DNA from 2 places in the Sphingobium sp. MI1205 genome. Region 1 is predicted to be linked to the other one. Evidence: predicted binding sites of a transcription regulator. Region 1 holds the regulator's gene; the other holds the start of a gene.
What was found. The regulator LexA, encoded in region 1, represses DNA repair genes until DNA is damaged. The targets are predictions, from matches to a motif close to GTTCCNCNCTTGTTCT.
Positions count from the first base shown of each region.

Region 2: the regulator LexA is predicted to act here: its motif matches at 6,572-6,587, upstream of K663_RS15025 (ImuA family protein).

Region 1 covers NZ_CP005188.1:2,201,790-2,216,951, forward strand. The annotation lists gene K663_RS10670 (anthranilate synthase component II) at 1-136, shown strand, start outside; gene trpD (anthranilate phosphoribosyltransferase) at 241-1,230, shown strand; gene trpC (indole-3-glycerol phosphate synthase TrpC) at 1,230-2,021, shown strand; gene moaC (cyclic pyranopterin monophosphate synthase MoaC) at 2,018-2,488, shown strand; gene K663_RS10690 (molybdopterin molybdotransferase MoeA) at 2,485-3,669, shown strand; gene K663_RS24645 (hypothetical protein) at 3,719-3,874, opposite strand; gene lexA (transcriptional repressor LexA) at 4,027-4,698, shown strand; gene K663_RS10705 (ComEC/Rec2 family competence protein) at 4,689-6,833, opposite strand; gene gltX (glutamate--tRNA ligase) at 6,870-8,324, shown strand; gene K663_RS10715 (citrate synthase) at 8,345-9,631, shown strand; gene K663_RS10720 (sensor histidine kinase) at 9,798-11,186, opposite strand; gene K663_RS10725 (DUF2336 domain-containing protein) at 11,186-12,280, opposite strand; gene K663_RS10730 (hypothetical protein) at 12,327-13,493, opposite strand; gene K663_RS10735 (Hpt domain-containing protein) at 13,572-13,874, opposite strand; gene K663_RS10740 (hypothetical protein) at 13,954-15,162, shown strand, end outside.
Region 2 covers NZ_CP005188.1:3,033,158-3,048,319, forward strand. The annotation lists gene K663_RS15005 (translocation/assembly module TamB domain-containing protein) at 1-154, shown strand, start outside; gene K663_RS15010 (GFA family protein) at 148-609, opposite strand; gene K663_RS15015 (error-prone DNA polymerase) at 662-4,273, opposite strand; gene K663_RS15020 (Y-family DNA polymerase) at 4,270-5,862, opposite strand; gene K663_RS15025 (ImuA family protein) at 5,762-6,565, opposite strand; gene K663_RS15030 (sulfotransferase domain-containing protein) at 6,727-8,076, shown strand; gene recA (recombinase RecA) at 8,224-9,297, opposite strand; gene K663_RS15040 (response regulator) at 9,401-9,757, opposite strand; gene K663_RS15045 (hybrid sensor histidine kinase/response regulator) at 9,840-12,263, opposite strand; gene K663_RS15050 (DUF2062 domain-containing protein) at 12,310-12,900, opposite strand; gene smpB (SsrA-binding protein SmpB) at 12,919-13,401, opposite strand; gene dapA (4-hydroxy-tetrahydrodipicolinate synthase) at 13,446-14,324, opposite strand; gene K663_RS15065 (transglycosylase SLT domain-containing protein) at 14,480-15,162, shown strand, end outside.

The DNA of each region.
Region 1 (15,162 bases):
CTTCCGTCACCAGAGCCTGCCGATCCACTCGGTTCAGTTCCATCCGGAAAGCATCGCGACCGAATATGGCCATGAGATGCTGGCCAACTTCATGCGTATTGCGGGCATTCCGGTGCGAAAGCGGGTAGCCGCCTGATTGTCGTTCTTCGCCGATGCATGATCGAGATTTTCGCCGCCAGGCGGGGTTGAGCGTGTCGAAACCCTCGACTCAAGCAGCGCAGATTGATTAAGGCACAGGCGATGACCCGCCTGCCCGATCCCGCAACGCCACTGAGCGCAACCGAGGCCGCCCGTGCCTTCGATCTGCTGTTCGACGCCGATCTGGCCGAAGCGGACATCGCCACCTTCCTTCTCACCATGGCGCACCGGGGTGAAAGCGCGATCGAGATCGCAGCGGCCGCCCGCGCCATGCGCGCGCGCATGATCCCGATCGCCGCCCCCGCCGGCGCCATTGATGTATGCGGCACCGGGGGCGATGGCCATCATACGCTCAACGTCTCGACTGCCGTGTCTCTAGTGGTCGCGGCGGCAGGGGTTCCGGTCGCCAAGCACGGCAATCGCGCCGCCTCGTCCAAGGCTGGGGCAGCGGATACGCTGGAAGCCCTTGGCCTCAACCTCGATCGCGCCGCCGAAACCGCCGAAGAAACCCTCGCCGATCTCGGCATCTGTTTCCTGTTCGCGCAAAAACATCACCCGGCGCTCAAGCGCTTCGGCCCTATCCGCAAGGCGATGGGCCAGCGGACCATCTTCAACCTGATGGGCCCGCTCGCCAATCCAGCAGGGGTCCGCCGCCAGCTCGTCGGTATCGCCCGCCCGGCCTATGTGCCGATCTATGCCGAAGCGATCGCCGACCTGGGCGTCGATCGCGCCATGATCGTCTCGGGCGATGAAGGGCTGGACGAGCTGTCCCTCGCAGGTGGCAATGACGTCGCCGAAGTCACCGCACAGGGCCTTGTCGCCATGCGTCGCATCACATCTGCCGACGCCGGGCTTCCCACCCAACCCGTCGAGGCGATCCGTGGCGGAGACCCGGCCCACAACGCCGCCGCGCTTCGCGCGCTGCTTCAGGGAGAGGAAGGCCCTTATCGCGATGCGGTGCTGCTCAACGCCGCCGCCGCTCTCCTGGTGGCTGACGCCGTTGCCGACCTTCGCGAAGGCGTCGAAGAAGCGGCCGAAACCATTGATCGCGGGCTTGCCAATGCGCTGCTCAATTGCTGGATTGCCTATTAATGACCAACAAGCTCATCGAAATCTGCGACACGAAGCGGGAGGAGGTAGCGCGCCGCAAGGCGGCGATCACCGTATCCAGCCTTCACGCGCGCGCCGCTGAACAGACGCCGCCGCGTGGCTTCCGCCAGGCGCTGGACAGCGCCGCCCGCTCAGGCTTCGGCCTCATCGCGGAAATCAAGAAGGCGAGCCCGTCCAAGGGGCTTATCCGGGAAAATTTCGACCCGCCTGCCCATGCGCAGGCCTATGCAGCAGCAGGCGCGGCATGCCTGTCGGTCCTGACCGACGAGCCCTATTTTCAGGGGCATGACGATTATTTGATGGCCGCCCGCTCTGCCTGCCCGCTGCCCGTGCTGCGCAAGGATTTCATGGTCGATCCGTGGCAGGTCCTGGAAAGCCGCTCGCTGGGCGCGGACGCCATCCTCATCATCGTTGCCGCCCTGGACGACGGCCAGATGGCGGAGATAGAGGACGCAGCGCTGGGCTTGGGCATGGACGCCCTTGTCGAAGTGCATGACGCCAGCGAACTTGAGCGCGCACTCAAGCTGCGCTCGCGCCTCATCGGCGTCAACAATCGCGACCTGCGTGACTTCAGCGTCGATTTCGCCCGCACTTACGAACTGGTGGGCCAAGCCCCGGAAGGCTGCACCTTCGTTGCCGAAAGCGGGCTTGGCAGCCATGCCGATCTGGTCGCCATGTCGGATCATGGTGTCCGCTGTTTCCTGGTCGGCGAAAGCCTGATGCGCCAGCCCGATGTCGAAGCCGCGACCCGCGCGCTTCTTACCGGCAAATGACCAATCTCACCCATCTTGACGAGGACGGCTCGGCCCGCATGGTTGATGTCTCGGCCAAGGCAGTGACGAGCCGGGAAGCGATCGCCACCGGCCATATCGCGATGAGTGCAGAAGCCGCCGCCGCCATCGCGCAAGGCCTGGTTAAAAAGGGAGACGTCCTCGCGGTCGCTCGTGTCGCGGCGATCATGGCCGCCAAGCGCACCGCCGACCTCATTCCCCTTTGTCATCCCATCGCGCTTAGCTCCGTCAGCATAGACTTCGACCTTGAACCCGCTGGCGTCACCGCAACCGCGACCGCCAGAACCGCCGGACAGACGGGTGTGGAGATGGAGGCACTCACCGCCACATCAGTTGCGCTCCTCACCATTTACGACATGGCCAAGGCGCTGGATAAGGGCATGACCATCGGCGGCGTTCGGCTGCTCGCCAAGTCGGGGGGCAAGTCGGGCGACTGGCGCGCGGCATGAGCCTGCTCCCGGTCGCCGAGGCACAGACGCGCCTGCTCGCGCTCGGCGGCCGACTTGCCGCCCAGGACGCGCCCGTCTCCGCCTGCGCAGGCCGCTGGCTCGCCCGCGATATCCACGCACTGCGCGATCAGCCCTGGGCCGACCTTTCCGCCATGGACGGCTACGCCATCCGCGCCGGTGAATGGCCCGGCCCCTGGCGCGTCACAGCCGAAAGCTCGGCGGGCGGCGGCCTCCCCCTGCCCCTGGCTCCTGGCGAAAGCGCCCGCATCTTCACGGGCGCGCCATTGCCGCCTTGCGCCGACACCGTGCTTATCCAGGAGGATGCCGACCTTGTGGAGGGCCTTCTCCATCCACGCGGCCCCGCCTTGTCGATCGGACGCAATGTCCGGCCAGCAGCCTCCGACTTTCAAAAGGGCCAGCCGCTTCTGGCCGCAGGCGCTGCTTTGGGCCCGGCGCAGGTAGCACTTGCCGTTCTGGGCGGTCACGGCAGCCTACCGGTGGGCGCCCGCCCTCGCGTGGCGCTGATCTCCACCGGCAATGAACTTGTGCCCCCGGGCGCCCCGACGCCACCCGGCCGCCTGCCTTCATCAAACGCGCCCATGCTTGGTGCGATGCTGGGTAGCTTGGGCTGCGACATTCTCAACATCGGCATCGTGCCTGACGATCTCGATCTGATGATCCAGGCTCTGGAGCAGGCCAGTCAGGCGGACATCATCGTCTCCACTGGTGGCGCATCGGTGGGCGATCATGATCTGGTTCGCCCCGCCTTCGCCGCCGCCGGAGGTAATCTCGATTTCTGGAAGATCCGCATGCGTCCGGGAAAGCCGCTGATGGCGGGGAAGCTGCGCGACGCCATTTTCCTCGGACTGCCCGGCAATCCAGTCTCCGCCTTCGTGACGGCGACCCTGTTTCTGCTACCCCTCGTCCGGCACATGGCGGGGGCGGCCGATCCACTGCCGCGCATCGCCAGCGCGACTTTGGCCGCGTCTCTGCCCGCTACCGGCGAGCGCGATGATTATCTCCGCGCCTTCCACACGAACGATGGGTTAATTGCGGTCATTTCGCAGGACAGCGCTGCGACCGCCGCCATGGCCCGGGCGGACAGCCTCATCGTGCGCGCCGCAGGCTCTGCTCCAGCGGCGGCTGGCGACCAGGTGACTGTCATTCCACTTCACGCATGAAAAAGGGGCCGCATGGCGGCCCCTCCCAGTTCGCAAACCGGACGCTGGTTCAGCGCTGTTGCTTGCCTTGATCGCTCTTGTTCTTCTGGGCGTCGCCCATCTGACCCTGGCGATTTTCCTGCTGCTGCTGACGGCCGGTCTGGCTCGAACGATCGCCACCTTGCTGACGGCGCTGGCTGCCGTCCTTGTCGTTCTGATTAGGCATGTTACTCTCCTATTCACCCTCTTTGGGAAGGCGGCGATAAAACGGCCGGGCGGCAGGTCCGTTCCTTTCGTTACGCTTGGCGTAAGCCTGCTTGACTTCCCCGTTTTCGTTTCCTAAGTGTTCTCCATCCGTTCCATGGAGGACAAGCAGGCATGCTGACGCCCAAGCAACAGGAATTGCTCAGCTTCATTCAAAACAGGCTGGAGGAAGGTGGCGTTTCACCATCTTTCGAGGAGATGAAGGAGGCGCTCGACCTGCGGTCCAAGTCCGGCATCCACCGGCTGATCAACGCACTGGAGGAACGCGGCTTTATTCGTCGCCTGCCTAATCGCGCGCGAGCGCTGGAGGTGCTGAAGCTGCCCGAAGCGATGCATCGTGCGCCCAAGGTCGTTGCCCAGCCAAAACCGCAGTTGGTCACAAGGCCGCCGATCGCCGCGAATGACGTGATTGAAATCCCGCTTCACGGCAGGATCGCAGCCGGCGTTCCGATAGAGGCGATGGAGGGACAGAATATGTTGTCCGTCCCCGCCGCACTGCTGGGCGCTGGCGATCATTATGCCCTCGAAGTCTCGGGCGACTCCATGATTGAGGCGGGTATTCTGGATGGCGACTTCGCCCTGATCCAAAAGACCGAGGTCGCGCGCGAAGGACAGATCGTCGTGGCCTTGATTGAGGATAGCGAAGCCACGCTCAAATATTTCCATCGAGAAGGGCAGAAGGTTCGGCTCGATCCAGCCAACAGCGCCTACGAGCCGCAAATCTATGACACGCGGCAAGTGCGCATTCAGGGCAAGCTGGCGGGATTGCTGCGCCGCTACAACTGATCGGAACGGCGGCGGCGCCATCGTTTTGTAGGTTGAGCAATCCAGGGGTGCGCGTCACCGGCAACTTTCGCGGCCCGCACCTTGCCCGCGTCCAGATCGATAGCGAGACCGCCTGTCCGCGCCAACAACCGCCGGTCGGCTTTCAACCAGCGTGGACGACACCATGACGGCAGGCGACGATCGGCAACGACGATATCCGCTCGGGCGCAGTCCCCTGCCAGCGTCGATTTCGGCACCAGGTCGCCGGTTCGCGTCACCAGCAACCGCCAAACCCGGCCGCCTGCCGAAAGGGCGACCATACAAAGATCTCTTGAGCAACTGGCTTCTGGCAAATCCGCCATCGCGGCAAGAGCGCCTTCATACCCTGCGCTTTCCGCCATCATGTCCCGCACATAATCGCCCGCCCGATCCCGCAGGATCGCCATGCCGCCGTCTGCGCTCCGCACCGCCACATGGCGGCCATCAGCGGTAACGAGAATCTCCGGTGGGGACGTTGTCACGATGATCACGATCCCGACCGCGACCGGCGCCAGTCCGATCCAACGCCAGCGACCTCGCCACAACAGGCAGCATAACCCACCCAACACAATCATGCCAAAGACAGCGTTGGGCACCACCGGCGCAGTAACGACCGCCCACGGGCTCGCCGCCACGGCATGCGCTATCCACAGCAATAGTTCGAGAGCTTGGCCGTTCAACCACCAGGCCGGAGCGCCCACACCGACGGCGTCCAGCAATAGCGCCAGCGCCTCCAGCGGCATGACGACGAAAGTGGTCAGGGGAATGGCGATCAGGTTCGCAAATGCGCCCATCATGCCCGCCTTGTGAAAATGGAACAGCGCGATGGGCGCAAGCGCCAGTTCCACCGCGAACCCGGAAAACAGCAAGATGGCAAGTGATCGCCCGAACTTGCGCAGCAGCCCCTCCTCCCGCGCCGCCGCAAATGCGCGAAACCGGGGATGTTCGCCCAACGCAACCAATGCGATCACCGCGCCGAAGCTCATCTGGAAGCTCGGCCCGGCAAGCGCCTCCGGCCACAAGAACAGCACGATCAGCGCGCCCGCAGCGATCAGGCGCAAAGTGATCGCCTCCCGGCCCAGGGCAAGCCCTCCCAGCACCAGCAGCGCCGCCACGCAGGACCGGACCGTCGGCACTTCCGCCCCCGTCAGCAATGTGTAGCCGACACCCGCCAGTGCGCCGCCGGCTGCTGCAATCAGCATCAGCGGCCAGCCGAGCGCCGCGCGACGACTCAACGCCATGACCCGCATCAGCAGGAAAATGACGGCCCCGATCAACGCAGTGACGTGCAGGCCGCTGATGGAAAGCAGATGGGCAAGGCCGCTGCGGCGCATCGCCTCTGCATCCTCTTCAGCTATGGCGCCCTGATCTCCGGTAGCCAAGGCGGCCGCAATGCCAGCCCCATCGCCGTCCACCTTTTGCAATATGTGGGCGAACAGACGGTTGCGCAGTGGCGGCGCTTCTTCCGACGCCCTCAGCACGGCGATCGGCTTGAGCGCACGACCAGTGGCCCCTATTCCCTGGAAATAGGCGCGGCGCGCGAAATCATAGCCGCCTGGCAGGCTGGCTGGCGCGGGCGGCATCAAGCGCGTCCGAAACCGGATGACGGCGCCGCGCCCAATGCCCGCAGGCATATCGGCTGCGGCGATATTTACCCTGATCAGAGAGGGCAAAGTTGCCGGATCTATCGGACGGATCGACACGCGACTCAATTGCTGCGCGGGCACGGCGTTGACGGACATGACCTCACCGGTCACCTCCAGAAAGACCGCCCTCGGCAGGGGCGGCGCGCCAAAGATGGTCGCTTTGCCCCATATCAACAGGCAGCCTGCACAGGCCAGCAAGCCCGCCAACACCAGCATCTGACGCAGGCGCGCGCCCATGGGAAAAACCAATCCGCCGATTGCCAGAGCCACCGCACCGCAACAGAAAGCAAACCATTCCAGTCTGTTAGGAAGAGATAGCCAGGCGGCAATGCCAATCCCGACCGCTACCGGAACCCAAAGGCCAAGCTGTTCGCGCTCCGCTTCAAGTCCCCGCTCCACCCGTGCGAAAAGCCCTTCCCCCGCACGCCTGATATTCCGGCAGACGGAGGTTTGTCGTGGCTCAAAAGCCATGCTAGGGGGCGTCGCGTTCATGAATGAGCAAGGCGGATGTCGGGGAATAGGACTGTGAGTGCAACGGGTTTGAACAAGCAAGTCGTAACCCGTTTTGCGCCATCGCCCACGGGCTTCCTTCATATCGGCGGCGCACGCACCGCTTTGTTCAACTGGTTATTCGCTCGTCACCATGGCGGCAAGTTTCTGTTGCGTATCGAAGATACCGATCGCGCGCGCTCCACTGAAGAAGCGGTTGCCGCAATCTTCGATGGTCTCGAATGGCTTGGGCTGGGCGGCGATGAACCCACTGTGTTCCAGTTCGAACGCTCCCAACGTCATGCCGAAGTCGCCAATCAACTGCTGGCGGGCGGGCATGCCTATCGCTGCTACGCCACACCCGAAGAACTTTCTGAACTGCGCGAGCAGCAACGCGCCGCCAAGCAGCCGATGCGCTATGACGGACGCTGGCGCGACCGCGATCCTTCCGAAGCGCCCCCAGGCGCACCCTTCGTCATCCGCCTCAAAGCGCCTCGCGAAGGCGAAACGGTGATCGAGGACGCGGTGCAGGGGCGCGTCGTAGTGCAGAATGCAGAGCTGGACGACATGATCCTGCTCCGCTCCGACGGGACACCCACCTATATGCTCGCCGTGGTGGTCGATGACCATGACATGGGCGTCACTCATGTGATCCGCGGCGACGATCATCTAAACAATGCTTTCCGGCAACTCGGAATCATCAAGGCCATGGGCTGGGAAGAGCCGGTATATGCGCATATCCCGCTGATCCATGGGTCGGACGGCGCAAAGCTGTCCAAGCGCCACGGCGCACTAGGCGTCGATGCCTATCGCGATGAAATGGGCATGCTTCCCGAAGCGGTCCTCAACTATCTGCTGCGCCTAGGCTGGGGATATGGCGACGAAGAAACGATCTCCCGCGATCGCGCTGTCGAACTGTTCGACATTTCCGGCGTCGGCCGCTCGCCTTCCCGCTTCGACATCAAAAAGCTGGAAAATCTCAATGCCTTCTATCTGCGCGAAGCTGACGACGCCCGTCTCGCCGCGCTGGTGCTGCCCCGAATTTCCGCGCGCTTGTCGATAGTCCTGCCGGACCACTCCGATGCGCTACTTACTCAGGCGATTCCCTCGCTAAAGCCTCGCGCCAAGACACTTAACGAAATTGCCGAAGGCGCGGAGTTTCTGTTTAAAAATTGCCCGCTGGATTTTGACGAGAAGGCCCTTGCTCTGCTAGACGACTCGGCGCGCGAGCTGTTGGGCAAGACAGCCGACGCTCTCGATGTCGTCCAATCCTGGACCGTCGAAGCGATTGAGGATGCGATCCGCCGCGTCGCAGAGGATGCCGGTCTGGGGTTGGGCAAAGTCGCCCAGCCGCTTCGCGCGGCGCTGACCGGTCGCACGGTTTCGCCAGGAATTTTTGATGTCCTTTTCCTCCTTGGAAAGGACAAAAGCTTGGAGCGGCTTGCAGATGCCCGAAACGGCATCGCCAGCTGATGGTAGTTAAGGAGAACGAGATGTCGGACAATAATGCGACTTTGACGGTCGGCGGCGATGCTAAGGAATATGGCATCCTCAGTGGTTCGGTCGGCCCCAAGGTTATCGACGTCCGCAAGCTCTACGCAAACACCGGCATGTTCACTTATGATCCGGGCTTTACTTCGACCGCCAGCTGCGATTCCGGCCTGACCTACATCGATGGTGATGAAGGCGTACTGCTGCACCGCGGCTATCCTATCGGCCAGCTCGCCGAACAGTCCAGCTTCATGGAAGTCAGCTACCTGCTGCTGAACGGCGAACTGCCGTCCAAGAAGGAACTGGAAGACTTCACCTACACCATCTCGCGCCACACCATGCTGCATGAGCAGCTGGCGACCTTCTACCGCGGTTTCCGTCGCGACGCGCACCCGATGGCGATCATGTGTGGCGTGGTGGGCGCGCTGTCGTCCTTCTATCACGACTCGACTGACATCAACGATCCGGAACAGCGCAAGATCGCCAGCCACCGCCTGATCGCCAAGATGCCGACAATCGCGGCCATGGCGTATAAATATTCGGTCGGACAGCCTTTCGTTTATCCCAGCAACGACCTTTCCTACACCGCCAATTTCCTGCGGATGACCTTTTCGGTCCCGGCTGAAGAATATGAACCCGATCCGGTGGTCGTGGACGCCATGGACAAGATCTTCATTCTCCATGCCGACCATGAACAGAATGCTTCCACCTCGACCGTGCGTCTCGCCGGTTCCTCGGGCGCCAATCCCTTCGCCTGCATCGCGGCCGGCATCGCCTGCCTCTGGGGCCCGGCGCATGGCGGCGCGAATGAAGCAGCGCTCAACATGCTGCGGGAAATCGGCACCGTCGATCGCATTCCGGAATATATCGCCCGCGCCAAGAATAAGGACGATCCGTTCCGCCTGATGGGCTTTGGCCACCGCGTATATAAAAATTACGATCCGCGCGCGACCGTCATGCAGAAGACCGCGAAGGACGTTCTGGCAAAGCTGGGCGTCACCGATCCCATCTTCGACGTCGCGAAGGAGTTGGAGCAGATTGCCCTCAACGATCCTTACTTCATCGAAAAGAAGCTTTATCCGAATGTCGATTTCTATTCGGGCGTGATCCTTTCGGCGATCGGCTTCCCGACCGAGATGTTCACCGTTCTTTTCGCCCTCGCCCGCACTGTCGGCTGGGTCGCCCAGTGGAACGAGATGATTTCGGACCCAGCGCAGAAGATTGGCCGCCCGCGCCAGCTTTATACAGGTCCGGCACAGCGGGATTACGTGCCCGTCAGCCAGCGCTGATCCACAGTTTCAATGGCATGAAGAAGAACGGCGCCTCAACGGGCGCCGTTTCTTTTGCCTGAACTAGAGCATGATCCGATCATATTGAATCGGATCATGCTCTATATGTCCTTGGTTTTACGCATTTTCCAAGCCAGCAGGTGATGCCACCTGCTTCGAAAATGCTCTAGCCGCCGCTGTTGGTGGGCAGCGTCAACGTGAATCGGGCGCCGCCGCCCGGCGCCTCATCAATACGAATATCCCCGCCCATCGCCAGCGCGAGCCTGCGTGAAATATAGAGGCCCAGGCCACTTCCACCCGGATCACTGCGGCCCAGCCGCTCGAACTTATGGAATATCCGCTCCCGGCTGCCCTCAGGCACGCCCGCGCCCTGATCCATCACCGCAATCCAGGCAAAGCCGTCATCGCGGCCTGTCTCGATCCGTACTTCGCTGTCCTCGGGCGCATAGCGCACCGCGTTCCCGACAAGATTCATCAGTATTTGAAGCGCCCGCCGGAACTCGCCGGTTGCCACGGCCGATTGGTCGGCGGCCGGAGCGACAATGCGGATCTTGCGGTCCATGGCCTTGACCACGAACAGCCCTGCCGCGCGCCGCCCGATATCCGCAAGATCGACATCTTCGGTGGCCACGGTGAAATCCAGCCGGTCGATCGCCTGCAAGTCCGCCAGATCATCGATCAGCGCCATCAAGTGACGTCCAGCCGCTGCAATGTCCGACGCATAACCGGCATAATCGGGGCGCAACGGCCCGTCGATCTGCGCGTTGATCGAATCGGCATTGGCGATGATCCGCCCCAGTGGCTGTCGCAGCGAGCGGTCCAGCCGCCGCCCGAACTCGGCCGGGTAGATGACAACTGCGGGTGCCGCCGGAACATGTGGTGCCAAAATGGCGCGATCCAGGGGAAATGCCTTGCCACGATAGCCGAGCAACTGCCCGGCAAGATCGAACATCGGAAAGCCGGTCAGGCGAACGCATTGTTCTGGCTCCGCGATCAGCGTGGCGATCTGGTCGCGGAACGCGCGCCGCTGCGCAAAGCCCCGCAGGATCGGCAAATCGCCCTCCTCGTCTGGCCGAAGTTCAAAATAGCTGGTGAATCGGCTGCCCGCTACGGGAGGGGCTTCAGGCAAGGCGCTCTCCGCCCCTACCCCTTCCAGCACCATCTGAAAACGAAGCTGAGTATCGATCTGCCAGGTCCAGCCTTCCGCAACAGCGGCAATATCGGCGTCCCGCCGCACGCCATCCATTGGAGCAGTGGCAGCGGGCCGTTCATTCCATTCGATGACGGAAATCTGCACCCCGTCCGCTTCGGGCCGCGCCCGGACCCACATTTCAACGTCGCCGCGTTCGGCAGCGGCAATCACCGGGCGCGAGACGGTGACACCCAAACGCGACGCCAAACGCGCGATCGCAGCCAGTTGCGGGATCGCCAGCACCGCTCCCACGTCGGAACCCGCTTCTCGCTGAAGGCCCAGCAATGGCGCATCTGCGCTCAGCAGCAGCCCATTGGCCGCTACCGTCGCGCGAATGATCGCGGGATGCGCCGGCATATTCATCAGATGGTGACCTGCCGCAAATGATCGAGCTTCGCGCGAAGCGCCCGCGGCGCGCGCAATGCATTTACCAAACCGTCCGCCTGCGCCTCTGTCAACGCCTGATAACGCTCCGCCTCGATGATGATCGCCGCGTCGGTGAGCGATGGCCGCACCGGCCGCAGAGCCAGCAACAGATGTCGGTAATCTGCGTCCGACCCGCCCAGGGAACGGCACAAGGCGGCCAGTTCCGCAACTGGGCTCATCACCAATATGTCGGCGACATGCGCGCAGTCCATGCGCAACCGACGCGCGGTCAGGGCCGCGAACAGCAGGAAGCGCCGCTGCCCCAGCGCCGCACCCAGCAATTCGGGCGCGTCCGCACGCTCGCCCAGACACCGCACCAGCCGCTCCGCCGCAGCGATCGGCCCCCTGGTTTCGTCATGTTCCGAAAGCAGCGTCCACCCCGCCTTTTCGAAAGCTGGCAGCATCATGTCGGCGTCGGTTGACGCCGATCGCTGCACCAGCGCCATGATGGATGCAGCAGCTGTCCACATCAACTCGGCGAAATGTTCGGCGGGAAGATCCGGCTGCATCGGTTCGTCCTCAGCGCCGGGTGCCAGCCATCTACCCTCTGCCTCGGCCAGCGCAACGAGCGCTTCGGCAACGGCGGCATCATTGGTCGGCAGGATGGTTTCCGCCTCTGACTCGTCAAGTCGGTCATCAGGCTGCCCGAACTGCCGCAGCAGCAACGTCACGCCCGCACGCATCTGCATATGGGCTAGCAATGCCGGACCCAGCAGCGTGGGCTGCGCGCAGATGGTGGGCCAGCAGATCGCCTCCATTCGTGGCGCCAGCAAGGCGGCGACCTGGGGTTGCTGCTCCAGCGCGAATCGCAATGATCGCTCGATACCGGTCACGCAGGCCCCCAGGTGCCGTCGCGTCTCCGCCATCAAGGCATCATGGCGTTCGCGCCCCTCATTGGGGAAGAAAATCGCCAGATCAATGGCATGGCCAACGGGAACGGCGGACATGCCGGCCAGGACGGAAGCCGTCGGCCAACTGTCAGCCGCGGTCGGCCCGGTAAGGAACGAAAAGGCGCTCATGTCGGCCAACATAGCCGCACGTCCTTAAAATGCACTAAACCCTAAGAGGGAAATATTTTCAGGCGCGCTTGAGCAGGATGATGGCGCCGACCGAGGCGATGACGGCCAGCATTGCCAGCTCGAAACCCAGGCTGGTGGCGCCAAATATCGCAGTCAGCAGCAGCAGGAGAATCGCGCTGGCGGGCGTGAAGATCATCCAGGGTCTCGCTGCTCCCGTCCTGCGCCAACGGTCAGCGAGCTGGACGATCGCCAGCAACAACGCCAGGCATGTCGCCATCACGCTGCCCCCCGCCAGGGATATCCCCCCAACCGCGAAAAAGGGCACGACGAAGGCGGTCCACCCGGCAGGTGGCGATCGCAGCGCCAATTCGTCCAGCCGATCGGCAATCTCCGCCAGCCCAAGCGCCAGCAAAAGCATCAGGAAACCGGCGGCCGGCCAGAGCAGCTCGATCGGCACCAATGATATCGCGCCCAGCGCCATCGCCGCTATCCGCACCTGTGTCGCGGGAACCTGCGTGCGCATCAGCGCCGGGCTCAACATACGGGCTGCCGGGCACAGAATATAATGCTCGCCCGCGCCCCGCACTCGTTTGGCCGTCGAACCTGCGGACATGACCGCCTGCGCCACCAGGTCGGCCTGCGCCTGGCCATCGACCAGTGCGACCCGGCCGGTCATCAGGTCATCCTGCGGCACGGTAACGCGCCGCGCGCCACTTTGCACGGCTGCCCGCACCAGTGTCAGGGAAAGGTCCCAGTCGCCAATCATGTCCAGCGTGCCGAACAGCAGGTCCGGGCTGATCCGCGCCAGTCCCGCCCAGCGCTGACCGGCGTCTATCCGTTCCAGCGGAGCGCTGGCCCGGCTGTCATCCGTCACCAGCAGCGCATTGCCTTCCCGCTCGGCGATGGCGTCGAAATGAGCCTGCGCGACGATGATGCCGTCCGCCACCAGCAGCACATCGCTATCCCGCGGCGCATCCCGGACCATGGAAACCATGTCGCGGACAAGCGCGACGGGGATTCCGTCCGCGCTCAACCGGTCGACCGCTTGCGACAGCGCGGGCGTGATGACGCTCACCAGTATCATGATGCGGTCCGCGCCTGCCCGCGCCGCCTGCCGCGCCTGATATTCGACCAGCGTCTGCCCCGCGAAATGCAGGCTCGCGCGGAGTGCCGCCGTGGAATCGCTGGACGCCCGGCTGGCGCTGATAATGGCCGCAAATGTCATGCTGCGATGGAACCGACCCGTTCTTGTAAACTCACGCCTTTTCGCAAGGCTGTCGCCATCGTGCAAGCGCGCAGCGAGTCAGCCCTGCTGAAGCCGGTCGATCGCCATCCGCAATTGCCGAAGAATCCGGGGATCGCCGCGAACGCAGTCGGCTGCTTCGTCGGCCAGCGCCATCAGATGCGTGAGGCCAAAACTGGCCGCCAGCCCCTTGAGGCGCCACGATGCCAGTTCCCAACTGGAATCGGATTGCGCCTTGCGCAGCAGGTCGAGCTGACGCTCTGCGCTCTCCATGAAGGCGACGCGCAAGTCCGCGATCAGCGCGATATCTTCGCCGACGGCGGCGGCAAGAGCGGCATTCAGGGCGCCAGGATCATAGGACATGGGATCAACGCTATCGGGCTTGCGTTAAGTTTTGGTAACAGGGCATTTTGTTGCGCGCAAAAGATGATAGGATGGGGTCATGACCGGGGGCAGCACCATCGTCGAATTCTGGCGAGACAAAAGCATTGCGACGACTGATGAGTCGCATGAGGATGACACTTTGCTGCTGGAGCAGGTCGCTGACGACCCCGATGCGGATATCGAGACGGCCGAGCATGGCGATCATGCGGCGCGGCGGGCGCAGGCGCTGTTCGCCCTTGCCGGGCTGGCGTGGCTTGGCTTTGCTGGCTGGGCCACGATAACTGCGGGACAGTGGCGAACCGGCCCTGCCGCTTGGCCCGGCCTTGTTGCGACCATGCTGGTTCCCCTCGTACTCCTGGGCGTCTGTTACCTGCTGCTCGCGCGCAACAGCCGCGCTGAATCGCGTCGCTATCTCGACACCGCGCGCGCGCTGCGCACCGAAACGGAATTGCTTGAGCTGCGGCTCGGCCGAATCAACGGTCAGCTTGAAAGCGCGCGCAAGGCGATGCTGGACCAGGCGGAATTGCTTGACAGCTATGGCGCCGCCGCCAGCAGCAATATGGAGGCGTCGGCCGAACTGATCGCCAGCCGCGCGCACATCACAACGGAGAAGGCGGAAGCTGCCGAACGCGCTGGAACGGCCCTTGCCGCGCGCATGGATGCCCTTATCGCCTCCATGCCGGAACTTGAGGATCGAGCCGCTCGCATGGCGGCGCAGATCATCGACAATGGCCATGCGCTCGCCGAACGGATCGACACGCTCGAAGCCCGGCTTCACGCCATTGGTGAGCTGTCCGACGATGCGCGCGCCCGCACGCTATCGGCCACCAAGAGCCTGTCGAGCCAGCTCACCCAGCTGCAGGAAGCAACGCGTTCCGCCACCGAAGAAGTGAACGGCATGGCTGACATCGCCGCCGGCCGGATCGACGCGACAGCACAAAGCGCCCGGCTTGCCATGCAGGACGGCGCGGCCGAACTCGACCGTCAGGCTGGCACGCTCGCCAACCTTCTGGAGCGAGCGCGCGCAGGTATCACCAACAGTGCCGAAGCGACGATCGAGTTGCTGACGCAGGATCTTAACCGCGTGGAAGGCGACGTGCGTCAGCGTTTGGAGGCGACGGTCGCCCACGCGCAGCAAAGCATGGCTGCGGCGGATCGGGATCTCACCGCCCAAGCCGAATCGCTGCGTACCCTGGTGGAAACCGCGCAAGCCGGAATCGCGGCGACCAGCCAGAACGCGCTTGCCGCGTTGGTTCGCGATGCGGAC
Region 2 (15,162 bases), 830 kb from region 1:
TTCCAACAATATCTATGTCGAGGTGATCACCGATCCCAAGGGCTTTACCGCTACGCAGCTGGAAATCTCGCTGTCCAGGACGCTGAGCCTGCTGTCAAAGACGGGCACCAATGCGGGCTCGTCAGCGAACCTTCGCTACTCAAAGGATTATTGAGACCGATCTGATCGGTAACGGGCGACCAGATCCTGATAATCTGCCATTGCTCGGAATCGTTCGAAGCTGACAATCGCACCCGTGTTGGCCCAAGGCAGCTTTTCGGCGGTCTGCGTTTCCATCCAAGGCGCGAACCAGCTTGCATCGTCCACCAATGTGGCGCGGACATTGATGAAGCCGATGTCGGCTTCGGGCCGGGTGAAGATCCAGCTTTTGCACTGGTCGCAATGATGGTGATGGACGTCTTTGGCATGCATGCCGCCGATCACCGTTTCGCCCGCGATTAGTTCGACCGCGCTCGAAGACATTATCAAGGTAGTGGAAAAAGCGCTGCCGGTCATCTTCTGACAGCCATGGCAGTGGCATGCGGTTTCGCTCCAGGGCGCTTCATTCAGCCGGAAACGCACACGGCCACAGCGGCAACCGCCTTCAACGGGAAATTGCGGGAGGGTCATGGGCAGACTCCTTGAGGGCGATGCAGCATGTTGCAACCCGGAGAGCGCCCGCTCAATGAAAATCCCGTGACTTGGGCAATAGACGAACATTGCGCGGGTGGCTGGAAGTCCGGGGATGCTGAGGATGGATGAATTCGTCCGCGCGCGACAGGGCGATATGCGGCCGATGCGCATCCGACAGGCGCGACAGTTCGGCGGTGCGGTCATGCACGCGGCTCGCCATCAGGTGGACGACCCCTTCCTTGCTGCGCTGGACCTCTCCTTCCACCAGCATCAGCCGGGATGCCATGACGGGACGGCGCTGCATTTCGAACAACCGCGCCCAAAGCAGGATATTGGCGATCCCCGTCTCATCTTCGATGGTGATGAAAACGGCATTGCCTTTCCCCGGTCTCTGCCGCACCAACACCACCCCGGCAGTCCGCACCAGCGCGCCATTTTTCGCGGCGCTGGTCTGCGCACAGCTGAGTACGCCCTCGGCTTCAAAGACTGGCCGCAGAAACTGCATCGGATGACCTTTGAGTGATAACCGCGTCATCTGGTAATCGGCCGCGACCTGTTCGGCGAGCGGCATGGCGGGCAGCATCGCATCGGGTTCCTGCCCCAACTCACCTGCCTGCATGTCGCGCGCACGGGCGGCGGCAAAGAGCGGCAGTTCGTTGGAAGGGGTGCGCCGCGCTTCCCACAAGGCCGCGCGCCGGTCCTGCCCCAATGAGCGGCAAGCATCGGCATCAGCCAGCAGGCGCAGCGCGCGAGCGGGCAGCCCCGCCCGCCGCGCCAGATCCTCAAGACCGGTAAACAGTCCCTGCTCCCGCGCCTCTATCAGCCGCATGGCCCAGTCTTCACGAAAACCGTCGATCTGCCGAAAGCCCAACCGCAGCGCGAGCGCTCGCCCCACCCCCTCCCCTTTGCGCCGATCCCGCGAACGCAACAGAGGTTCAAGGCTGTTATCCCAACCGCTCATGTTCACATCGACATCATGCACGGCAACGCCATGCTCGCGCGCATCGCGCACGATCTGCGCCGGAGCGTAAAAACCCATGGGCTGCGAATTCAGCAACGCGCAGGCAAAGACGGCGGGCTGATGGCATTTGATCCAGGCGGAGACATAGACCAGCCGGGCAAAGGACAGGGCGTGGCTTTCGGGGAAGCCATAGCTGCCAAACCCCTCGATCTGCTTGTAGCAGCGTTCGGCAAAGTCAGTTTTGTAGCCGCGCCTCACCATGCCGCGGATCATCTTGTCCCGGAACTTGTCCATGCCGCCCACCTGGCGGAAGGTTGCCATCGACCGGCGCAACTGGTTCGCCTCGGAAGGCTTAAACTCAGCAGCTACGATGGCGAGCTTCATCGCCTGTTCCTGGAACAGGGGGACGCCATAGGTATGACCGAGCAAGGCTTTCAATTCATCCGAACGGCCATGCTCTGGGCTTGGCGCAGGAAATTCTACCTTTTCCTCCCCGCAGCGCCGCCGCAAATAAGGATGCACCATGTCGCCTTCGATCGGACCAGGCCGCACGATCGCCACTTGCACCGTCAAGTCGTAAAGCGAGCGTGGCCGCAACCGTGGCAACATGTTGATCTGCGCCCGGCTTTCCACCTGGAACACGCCGATACTATCGCCCTTGCAGAGCATATCATACACTTCGGGATCATCCGATTGTAGATCTATGTCCAGGTCGTGATTGCCAAGATCATGGGTCCGCATCAGGTCATAGGCCTTACGGATGCAGCTCAACATGCCGAGCGCCAGGATATCGACCTTCATCAGGCCAAGGGCGTCAATGTCATCCTTGTCCCATTCTATGAAGCTGCGGTCCGCCATCGCCCCATGATGCAGCGGGACCGTTTCATCGAGCCGGTTCTGGGTCAGAACAAAGCCGCCGACATGTTGCGACAGGTGGCGGGGAAAAGGTGCGTCCAACAACTGATCCACAATGCCCCGCAACCGCACCATTTGCGGATTGTCGAGGGCAAAACCCGCCTCCACTATGCGTGCATCGCCCATATCGCCTGAATAACTGCCCCAGACCGTGCTTGAGAGACGCGTCGCGATATCGTCGCTAAGGCCCAGAACCTTGGCGACTTCCCGCACGGCACTGCGGGACCGGTAGTGAATGACCGTTGCCGCTATCCCGGCGCGGTGACGGCCATAGCGTTCGTAGATATATTGCATGACCTCCTCGCGCCGCTCATGTTCGAAATCCACGTCAATGTCGGGGGGCTCGTCCCGTTCCTCGGACACAAAGCGGGAGAAGAGCAGGTCATGCTTGAGCGGATCGACGGAGGTGACGCCCAGCAGAAAGCAGATCATGGAATTGGCGGCCGAGCCTCGCCCCTGGCATAATATGCCCTTCATCCGGGCAAAGGCGACGATATCGTGGACCGTCAGGAAGTAACTTGCATAGTTGCGCTCCCGGACCAGTCCGAACTCCTCGTCCAATAGCTTTCGAACCGCTTGTGGGATGCGCGGGCCATAGCGCGCATGCGCCGCCGAGATGGTCAGTTCTTCCAGCCATTGCTGTGCCGTCCAACCTTCGGGCACTGGCTCATGGGGATATTCGTAGGCCAGTTGATCCAGCGTGAAATGCACCTTGTCCAGAAAGCTAACCGTCTCCGCCACTGCTTCCGGGCAGGTGTGAAAAAGGCGCGCAATTTCCGCAGGGGAATGGATGTGCCTTTCCGCATTGGGTTCAAGCAGACGTCCTGCCTTGGCGATGCTGGTGCCTGCCCGGATGCAGCTTAGCACATCCTGCAAAGGCCGCTGCGTCGGACTGGCGTACAGCGCGTCCATGGTCGCGATCAAGGGCACGCCACTACGTTCGCTCAAGGTTTTGAAACGCACCAGACGCCGCGCATCCCGCCCATCCCGGCGCAACGCGGCGCCCAGCCATATGCGGTCCGGCGCCAATCGAGCCAGCCGGATCAGCAGAGCTTCCAGGTCGGCCGGACGCGGCGGGGGCACCAGGCTTAGATGCCCTTGGCGGATCGTTTCCCTGGACGGCCGGTCATCATATTCAAAAGCCACGGGGCGACGGTGCGCCGTCTGCTCAGTAGCGGTGGAATAAGGCAGCACGATCAAAAGCAGATCGTCGAGATAGGCGGTCAGTTCCTCATAGCTAAGGATGCAGTCTCCCTTCACCGATTTCAGATTGCCTTTGGTCAATAATTTGGTGAGTTCGCCCCACCCCGTTCGTGTCGATGGATAAGCGACGATGTCGGGCGTGCCATCGGCAAAGACCAGCCGTGCCCCGACGATCAGCCTCAAATCGGTCTCGCATGCCCGCTTTTCATCTTCGGTCAGTTCCAACGGCTGCCCTGCTTCCTTTTTAGCTTCGAGCAGGCGCGTCCTGGCCATTTCAGGCGCACGTTTGCGCGCAACATGCGCGCGCACCACGCCCGCCACCATGTTCCGATCAGCGATGCCCAATCCCGCAAGTCCAAGATGGATGGCCTGATCGACCATGTCGGAAGGATGCGATGCGCCACGCAAGAAGGAGAAGTGGGTCGCAGCGGCCAATTCAGCAAAAGCAGGACCTTCCTTTGCGGGTCGTGGGGGATCAGGCCGCTGCGGCCTCCCCTTCTTTCGCGCGGCCTCGATCGCATTCAATGCTCGCCGATCAATCGACTTCGGCTTGGCGGGATCGGGACCTTTGCCCCCTTTCATGCGAACAGGCCGTGGATATACCAGCGCGGATGGCGAGCCTCCACACCGTAAAAGCCATGGCGGAAAATCCAGTAGCGCCGCCCACGCGCATCTTCGATCCGGTAATAGTCGCGCGTCATGCCGGCGCTTTCGCCCTCCAGCGCGCCGTCTTTCGCCTTCCACCATTCAGGCGCGATCCGCTCGGGCCCTTCATAGCGGGTCACTTCATGGGCCGCGCGGCGCCATCGAAAATGGTGCGGCGGGCCGTCGGGAACCTCTGCCACCACCTCGATTGGTTGGGGAGGATCGAACAAATGGATGGGCCGCATCGGTGGATCGCCCGGCTCCGACTGGCGCTGCCAGCTTGATGGGGAGCGACTTTCCACTGCGGGCAGTGCGAGTTGCGCCTGCTCAGGGATGTGACTGTCGCGCGGTTCGAGGCGCTGAATCCGGCCCCGGCCAGCGCGGACGGAAAGCCGATCGATGAGCGCGGCGATCGCCTCCTCCCGGCGCGCTTCTCCACCCTCGAGCGCCAGTTGGGTGGCGGCCATGGCTTCGGTCCGGGGCACTGTCAGGCGCAGCATGTCGAAACCAAAGCCAGGGTCGAGCGGGTCCGACAAACTGTCGATCCGTTCCTGCACCAGACGCATGATGGAGGGCGCGTCTCGCACAGGCAGGCTGGTTTCGACCCGCAGCGGAAAGGCGAGGCCGTCGGTGCGAAAGAACATTATTTCGAACCGACGGCCGCCTTCGCCACGTTCCCCGAGCCGTTCCCCCGCTTCGGCCGCCATCTTCTCCAGACTTTGAAGCGCATAAGCGGTGCTGCCCATCGGTTCGGCAAAGCGGCGCTCGATCCGGACCGCGGGGCGCGGACGGCGCGGAGCAAGCGGACGGTGGTCCAGGCCCAGCAACCGGTGCAGCGCATCAACCGCTTCCTCACCAAAGCGGGCCCCCAGGGTTGCGGCGGGGCGCGCGGCAAGATCCCCCACCGTGCGCAATCCCGCCCGGCGCAGCCCGACCGCGCTTTCCTCTTCCAATCCCAGCGCCTCTACCGGCAGGCGGCGCAGGGCGGCATCCTCATCGGCGGCAGGGACCGAAGCGAAGCGAACGAGCGCATGCGCGCCCTCCGCCGTACCCGCCAGCGCATGGCGTACGCACATGCCGTGCCGTTCCAGCCGCTCGACCGCCTCGCGCGCCAATGCTTCCTCACCGTTCCACAGATGCGCGCAGCCGCTGATGTCGAGCAACAATCCCTGAGGCGGGTCGAGCGCAGCGATCGGCGTATAGCGCGCGCAGCCGTCACACAGCCGCTCCAGCCAATCCTGATCGGCATGGGGATCGGCCTCGAATATCCGCAGGCCGGGCTCGCGCACTCGGGCATCGGCCAACGTCATACCCGCACTAAGGCCGATCGCCAGCGCATCGGCATCCAGCGCCACCAGCCGCATCGCCCCCCGCACCGTTTCGACGATCACGGCGGGCGCATCCTGCCCTTGCGCCGCCCAGAGATCAGGCTGCTCGATGCGCAGCCGGTCGAGCGGGAGGAACGGGAACCACAGTGCCAGGTAGCGGCGTGTCCGCGCTGTCACTTCTCCGGTCATGGCGTTCATCGCATTCTTCTCCAAAGACGCCCCGTTCGCTGTTCCACACAAGACGCCACGTCATGCCGTCGGGTCCCGACCGACGGCGCAGCAGGCTAAGATCAAAGGCAGTCATGCCCGGCGCATTACCGGGCAACGGAACCGAAGGCGCTGCCGTCACCCGCCAGCGCGTGTCGGCAGCGCTGGGCACTGGATCGCCCCCGATACGCAACAAAAAGGCTGTGACGCCCGATGCTTCCGCCGCGAGCGCCAGGCGGCGGCTGGCGGTCAGGTCCATAAGCGGCGTGCGCCCGCGTAGTTCGATCACGAGCGCGCCAAGGGCGGGGCAACGCAGCGCATCAACCGCAGCCCGCAGCAGCAGCGCGTCATCCTTCATGACCCCGATCAGCAAATGGGCAGGATCAATTCCCAGCGCGGCAAGGCCGGGACCATAGGGCTGCCCGGCTGCTCCATTTATAGGGCGCAGCCAGAACATAGGGGACTGCCCTGCTGCGAGATGAGCAAGAATCAGGGAAAGCCCGGCAGCAGCGCCTTCGTCTTCGTTTCTTCCGAACAGTTCGTGCACGCGACCCTGGGCCAAGCCGCCCTGTAATGTCTGATCCAGGGGCGCATGCCCGGTCGCGATCCGCGCACCGGCTTTGGCGGCCGGAATCCCTTCCAGCGATGCGATGTGCCGCCTGAGGGCTGCAAGCGTGTTCACCGACTCGATCATATAGATGTTCTCTATATGTTCTTTTCGACGGTAAGACGACTCCTGTCAATGAAGTTGGTGACGGTCTGCAAAGGAGATGTCTGTGTCACCTTCGTTACAAATTCGGCTATCATCCAGAAAGGTTCTACGCGCCCGCAATCCGCCAAGCTAATTTGCATCATATGGACACGCCCCTGATCGCTTCGCTCGTACAGGCTCCTTCCCTCCTGGCTCGCCGGATTTCCTCTGCGCGCAGCCTAAGCCTTGTATCGAACGCAGCGGCGGCCCTTCTAGCCTCTTATCCGAAATCGGGCCGGACATGGCTAAGGTTTATTCTGTCACAATATTTCCTCGCATCGCGTCAATATGCGCCGATCACGACACAGAGCATGTTCACCTTCGCCCCGAATTTCGATCTGGATCCTATACGCGGGATACCCGCCTTCGTCCGCAGATCGGAAGAAGCCTCTTTCCCCTTAGTCCCTTCCACTCATCTTCGCTTCAAGCCGACCCTACCCAGCCGACTTCCCGTCATGTTCCTGATCCGTGATCCACGAGCAGTGCTCATTTCCGACTATCATCACGTAACACGGCACAAGCTGTCCTTCCGCGGCAGCATTGATGATTTCCTCATCAATGAAGACAGAGGCCTACCCCACTACATCAAATATATGAACAGCTGGGCCATTGGCCTCGCACGCCATGATCATCACATCATATACTATGAGGACTTGCTGGCTGATACGGAATCCGAAGTAGAAAGAATGCTCGAATTCCTTGATGATCCGGTCAACTTTAAAGCTCTACAATATGCTGTGGAAAGTTCATCCTTTGAAAAATTAAAGGCATTGGAACTTGCGCAAGGCATTCCTGGCCACGATTATGACCGATCAGACGCAGATGCCTTGCGGATAAGAAAGGGGCAATCGGACAGCTTCCGTGAAGAACTGACCATTGATCAACAAAAATTCATAGAGGATAGCTGCAAATCCCAGTTGGACAGGCGCATGCTGGCGAGGCTGGAGCGATACGGCTTTCTGGACATCCACCCATCCCCTGCTGCCGGGCAGACCAGGACCCCGAAATCCCCAGCGCCGAAGGAAGCGGCGCATGATTTTACGACCAATCGCCGCCTGGCGAATCTCGGCGTTCAGTTGCTGAGCGAAGTCATGGTCATCATCGGCCTTGCCGCCATGGTCGTCGCCCCACCCATATTGGTGATAGAGGTAGGTGAATGGTTGTTCCGGCGCGAATGGGACGGCCACTCCCTGGAGGATGGCCTTGCCCTATTCGGGATCGACCGGCTCGGGCCCGTGGAGACGCCGACCGAGCAATTCCTGGACGTTCTCCTGGCGCTACCACTGACCATTACCCTGTTTCTCTACGGCCTGTTCACGCTTCTGGCCGGAGTGCATTTTGGAGACTGGGGGCTGCAGGGAGTGAGACTCAAGAAAAAACTTGCCGTTCGGCAGAGCAGGAAGTCCCGCAAGATCATGCCCAAGTCGCCGTCTTCCGATCCTGAACCGGCATGAATTGTGCGCCATACCGATCAGTAGCAGTACGGTAAAAGGCCCACCCCGCATTGAAGCGTGGGCGGGCCTTTTCAGTGCTTGAAACGAGAGGCGGGCAGAACTGCGTAACCGTCCTGCAGCTGATCCGGCCGCAGGCGCTTGCCACGCTTATTCGCCGTCATCCTCCGCTTCGGGTCCGGTCATCATCGCTTCGGCGACCTCTTCGGTCTTGCCGCGGATCACCTTTTCCAGGCGCTCCGCCATTTCGGGATGTTCCTTGAGGAAGGTTTTGGCGTTCTCACGCCCCTGACCAATGCGGACAGAGTCATAGGAGAACCAGGCACCTGACTTTTCGACCACGCCGGCCTTGACGCCCAGGTCGAGAATCTCGCCGATCTTCGAGATGCCCTCGCCATACATGATGTCGAATTCGACCTGCTTGAACGGCGGCGCGACCTTGTTCTTCACCACCTTCACACGGGTCGCATTGCCCACGATATCGTCACGGTCCTTGATCTGACCGGTGCGGCGAATGTCGAGACGCACCGAGGCGTAAAATTTAAGCGCATTGCCGCCGGTCGTCGTTTCCGGATTACCGTACATGACGCCGATCTTCATGCGGACCTGATTGATGAAGATCACCAGGCACTTTGAGCGCGAGATGGAGCCGGTGAGCTTGCGCAGCGCCTGGCTCATCAGGCGCGCCTGCAGGCCGACATGGCTGTCGCCCATCTCGCCTTCGATTTCGGCACGGGGCACAAGCGCGGCGACCGAATCGATCACCAGCACGTCGATGGCATTTGACCGGACCAACGTATCGACAATTTCGAGCGCCTGCTCGCCTGTATCGGGCTGAGACACGATCAACTCGTCGATATCAACGCCCAGCTTCTTGGCGTAGCCCGGATCGAGCGCATGTTCCGCATCGACAAAGGCCGCGACACCGCCTGTCTTCTGCGCCTCGGCAATGGCGTGAAGCGCAAGGGTAGTCTTGCCCGAGCTTTCCGGGCCATAGATCTCGATAATACGGCCGCGCGGCAAGCCGCCGATGCCCAACGCAATATCCAACCCGAGCGATCCAGTGGAGACCGCCTCAATCTCGATTTTTTCTCGGCTGCCCAGTTTCATTGCCGAGCCCTTGCCAAAAGCACGATCAATCTGGGAAAGGGCCGCTTCCAATGCTTTTTGTCTGTCCATTGTCCCTGTCTTCTTGGAATCGATGAGTGAGAGCATTGCTGTCATCGGCCTATCCCCTGTCAAGCGGAAGCGCCGATTCAGTGGCGCCTTGGCCACTACGTATCCCCTTTGTTCTCATAGAACAAGGGGGGAACGGAATTTTCCTATTTTAAGCAGACAGAACCTTGGTCAGGGCCCGCTCAACCGCCCCGATCGTATAGGGTTTTGCCAATGTCGGACGGCTCGAATGGCTGGATGGTACATCATCGGCCATGCCACCGGTCGCAAAGACAAACGGGATGCCGCTGTCGGCCAGAATGTCAGCCACCGGCCAGCTCTTTTCGCCCTGGAGATTGCAATCGACCAGCGCCGCGTCAAAACCACCCTTGCGCGCCTGGTCACACGCTTCCTCAACAGATACGGCGATGGCGTGCAGGCGATAACCCAATGTATCGAGATAATCTTCCAGCATCATGCCGATCATCGCTTCATCCTCGACCACCAGGATGGCCTTGCTGTCCGACATGTGCGATCCCCCATTTTTCGTTACGCTAGCCATTTTATCATCGGTGCGCTGACCCGTATAAACACTTGGACACCAAAGAAGTTCATTCCACCACTGGATGCATCGCCAATGCATCCCGCGCTGCTTCCGCCAGTTGGCTGACGGAGAAGGGCTTGGGCAGGAACGCGACATTGGCGATGTCGATAGACTTGCGCAGTTGCTCCTCGGCATAGCCGGACATGAACAGTACCGGAAGGTCGGGATGGCTGTGCCGCGCGCGGGCGACCATGGACGGCCCATCCATGTTGGGCATGACCACATCAGATATCAGCAGATCGATCTTTTCGCCGCCGGCCAGTACTTCCAGCCCCTGTTCGCCATCATGGGCGGTCAGCACCTTATATCCTTGCCGGACGAGGGCGCGTTCCGCGACGGCCCGCACCATATCCTCGTCTTCGACCAGCAGGACTGTACCCGTACCCCAGGTCTCGCTCCGCTTGACCGGCGCCTTCGCAGGAAGCGCATGGTCCATGTCCGCGCCCTGATAGACCGGCAGGTAGATCACGAAACTGGCGCCCCGGCCAAGCTCTGATTCGGCGAAGATATACCCGCCCGACTGCTTGACGATGCCATAGACGGTGGAAAGGCCAAGGCCTGTACCCTTGCCCAGTTCCTTGGTCGTGAAGAAGGGTTCGAATATCTTCGACAGGATGTCGGGCGGGATGCCAAGCCCCGTGTCGGACACGCGCAACGCCGTATAATCTGCCGCCGGCAATATCTCCTGTCGCATCTCCCGCACCTTGGCGGCTGGGACCGCATAGGTCTGGATATTGAGGATCCCGCCCTCCGGCATTGCGTCACGCGCGTTGACCGCGAGGTTTACGATCACCTGTTCCAGCTGCCCCGGATCGGCGCGCACCGCACCCAGATTGCGGCCATGGCTGACGTCCAGCTTCACGCTTTCACCCAATAGACGCTTCAGGAGGTTGGACACCTCCGCCACGATGTCAGGCAGCTGCAAGACCTGTGGACGCAGCGTCTGCTGGCGGGAGAAGGCGAGCAACTGACGGGTCAAACCGGCGGCCCGATTGCTGTTCGACTTGATCTGCTGAATGTCGTCATAATCGCTGTCGCCCGGCGTATGGCGCATCAGCATCAGGTCGCAATGGCCGATGATCGCGGTCAGGATATTGTTGAAGTCATGGGCGACGCCGCCGGCAAGCTGCCCGATCGCCTGCATCTTCGTGGCCTGCGCAACCTGCCGCTTGAGCTTGCTCTCCTCGCTATTGTCCTTAAGGCTGAGCAGCACCGCCGCTTCCCCCAGGCCCCGCACGCCCGCCAGGCTGAGCGCGGTCGGCTCCTCTGGCTCGTTGCGGAGCCTGACGGCGATGTCGCCTGACATTTGTGGACCCACCGCAAAACGGCGCACCGCGTCGGCAACCGCGCCCTGATCCTCGCGCACGACCAGGTCGCCGGGATAGCTGGGCTTGTCTGAGCGCTTGAGCCCCGCCGCACGGGAAAAGGCGTTGTTGAGGAACAGCACACGCCCATCGCGGTCCGCCATGGCGAGGCCGAAGGGCAGCAGGGACAGCAGGGTTTCGATATAGGAAAGTGCTGACGTCCCGCCCGCGCTGCCAGCAGGCTCGTCAATCAGCAACAGGAGCATCGGCCCGTCCTGGCCACCCTGATTGCCCACTGGCTGCGTCGCACGGCGCAGCGGCACCTGCAGCAGTCGCAATGGCAACCCGCCGGATTCCTCGCGCGCCAGAAACAGCCGGCCCTTGTCATCGACGCGCATATGGGCTGCGAAATCACGGCCCGTGATATTCGCGTCGATCCGACCGGCCGCGCGAAGGAGAAAGGCGCCGTTGGCTGCGCGGATACGCCCTTCTCCCCCGATCATGACTGCCATGATCCCGGCCTCGCCCATTTGCCGCCCGGCGTCTCCAGTCAGCAGCCGGTGCACATCGTCCAGCGCATTGGGCTGGCGCACCGGGGTAAAGCGCCAGAGCAGATAATCTTCGGACCGCCCGGTGCGGCAAATATCGACGTCAAGCCGCAGGGCGCCCTGAGCAATGCCTTCCACCCGCGCCTCGCCATCCCGCCACGCAGCGCGGGCGGCAGCGCCCAGCGATTCGGACACTTCAGGTTCGGCCGCCATGTTGGGAGGCGTCGGAAAACCGGGAAACCATTCGCCGAACAGATCGCTGGCGCAAGCCAGCCGACCCGCCCGATCTGTCACCGCAATCGCCACGTTGGACGCGTCAGCAGCCGCGCGCGCCACCGTCCAGTCTGGAACCGCATCGCGATCCGCTGCTTCCTCTGGAAAGATGCGCCGATACCAGCTGAGCAACGCAGCAGCCGCCAGCACCATGGCGGCGAAGCCAGCCGCCAAAGCCCGGTCGCCAATCGCATAGATGACAAGGCCCGCCGACAGCAGCGCAGCCACGATCAGCAGCGGAAGGGACAGACGCGAAGGGCGTTCACCCGTCCACGCTTCCTCATCCCTTTTGACGCGCGAGGCCATCGGCCGGCCTTCCCCCTTGATAACGCTCGGACAGCGCCGCCGGCCGTCAGACGGAGGCGACTTCTTCCAATGCGCTGCTTTCGTGCGCCTTGCCAATCCTCAATTTGCGAGAATGCCATTTCCGGCCCATGCGATGGCGCCAGATCCAGTCGGCGATGATGTAGCCGATGACCGCCGTTGCGACAGAGATCAGCGTCAGGCCGAACAGCATGGCAGGTGCTGCTTCCGAAAAGAGCCAGGCGATCCACTGCCGAATTGTCGCATGATCATTGACCAACGCCATGAAGCCTGACGCATCCGCCGATCGTCCCAGCATCCAGTTGCCAATATAGACCGACGCCCAGAGGATGAGGGGCGTCGTAGCCGGATTGGACAGGAAGGTCATGGCCGCCGCGATGGGAATGTTGGCGCGGAAAGGCAGCGCCAGCAGCGCAGCGCCTGCAATCTGGATACCGGGGATCAGCAGGAATATGCCCACCAACAGTCCCAGCGCCACGCCACGCGGCACCGACCGGCGGGTAAAACGCCAGAGAGAGGGTTCCAGCACCCGGTGCGCGACCGGTGCCAGAAAGCGATTGCACTCCAGCGACTCGCGGGTGGGTGCATTGGCGTGCCACCAGCGGGAAAGACGTCCCATGCTCGCCCGGGGACCCATTTAACGATGCGCTTTCATGATGCGTTGCTGGTCGCGTTTCCAGTCGCGCTCCTTGATAGTCTCCCGCTTGTCATGCGTTTTCTTGCCGCGGGCGAGGGCCAGTTCGACCTTCGCCTTGCCACGGCCGTTGAAATAGATGCTGAGCGGGACCAGCGTCATGCCCTTGCGCTCTACCGCCCCGTGCATCCGGGCGATTTCCCGCTCGTGCAGCAGCAGCTTTCGGGGGCGTTTGGGCTCATGGTTGAAGCGATTGCCATGGCTGAATTCAGGAATATTGCTGTTGACCAGCCATACCTGGTTGCCCTTCACCTCGGCATAGCTTTCGGCGATGTTGCCCTCGCCAAAGCGAAGCGATTTCACCTCCGTACCCTGCAACGCGATACCCGCCTCGAACACATCCTCAAGGAAATATTCAAAGCGTGCGCGCCGGTTTTCAGCGACGATCTTCTTCTTGTCGAACAGTTCGGGACGGGGGCGGGCCATGGATTCTAAACTAACTCACTTCACCATATAAGGCCGCAGCCCTTTTAGACGAGACCTGCAATTTCCAAGGCCCGATCGACAGCGGCCCGACTTGATTCAGACGGCCAGGTGATGGGCAGCCGCAGGTCACCGGGCATGTCGGACCGCACACGGGTAAGCGCATATTTGACCGGCCCAGGTGAAGAATCGCTGAACAGGGCATCGTGCAGAGGATAGAGACGATCCTGCAGCTCAAGTGCTCCATCCCAATCGCCTGATGCGCAGGCCGCCTGAAACTGCGCGCACAGGCGCGGCACGACATTGGCCGTAACGGAGATACAGCCTCTGCCTCCCATTGCATTGAATCCCAGAGCGGTTTCATCATTACCCGACAACTGGCAGAAATCCTCCCGGCAGGCGAGGCGCTGCGCGGTGACCCGCCCCAGATTCCCGGTGGCGTCCTTTATTCCGACGATCGACTGATATTCCTCCGACAGGCGGTGGATCACCGGAACGCCGATGTCGGTGATCGTGCGGCTCGGCACATTATAGAGAACGATGGGCAGGTCGCAGCGTTCGGCAAGGTAGGCGAAATGCTGGTAAACGCCTTCCTGATTCGGCTTGTTATAATAGGGCGCGACCACCAACGCAGCATCCGCGCCAGCCGCTTGCGCGGCGAACATATGTTCCAGCGCGATGCGCGTGTCGTTCGACCCGCAGCCTGCGATCACCGGCACCCGCCCTGCCGCCTGATCGACGCAGATCGCGACCACGCGATTATGCTCTTCGACCGTCATGGTGGCGCTTTCGCCGGTGGTGCCACAGGGCACGAGCGCGCTGCTTCCCTCCTCGATCTGCCAATCCACCAGCGCGCGAAATGCCACCTCGTCCACCGTTCCATCGCGGAATGGGGTGACCAGCGCCGGAATAGATCCGGAAAACATCAACAAACTCCTTCAATTCACCGGCATTCCGGGGCACACTGTCGAGTGTAGGGCGACGGGGCGCTATAGCGCGTCATTCATGGCCTGATAAGGATGGATTTGTGATGATGTCCAGTAGGCTATCACCTCGCCGCCTTCCAACAACATTGGTCCGGATGCCCTTGATTGCTCTTCTTCTTTTGACCGCCGGCGCCAGCGCCCAGCCCGAAGCACCCACTTATCCTCCTGCGTCGCCCTACCCGGCGGGTGCGGTGGTGCAGCAGGTTCCTGCCGCGACTCAGCCCTCGCCGTGGAATCAGGTGAGCGGGCGAATCGGTGTTGCGTCCGACCCCTCCATATCCGGCACCATCAGCCAGTGGCGCGCATTGCAGCAGAGCGACGGGCTGGGCTTTTCAACCTATGCCAACTTCATCCTGGCCAATCCCGGCTGGCCGGGCGAAGATCGGATGCGGCGGTTGGCCGAGACCGGTATCAATCCGAATAGCTATGACCCACGTCAGGTCACAGCCTTCTTCGCCCGTTTCCCGGCGCGCACGGCGACAGGCAATGCGCGCCATGCCATAGCGCTGACCCAGCTGGGCCGCATGGCGGAAGCTCGCATCGCCGCGCGGACCGCGTGGTTGGGGGGCGCGCTCTCTCCTGACGATGAGGCGCGGCTACTATCGCTCTTCGGCTCAAGCTGGACGAGCGCAGACCATGACCAGCGCGCCGACATGCTGTTGTGGAGCAATGACATCGCCGGTGCGCAGCGGATGCTGCCGTATGTTACCCCAACGCGACGCCCTGTTTATGAGGCTCGTGTCGGTTTCCGCCAGAAATCGCCTGACGCCGCGGCGCG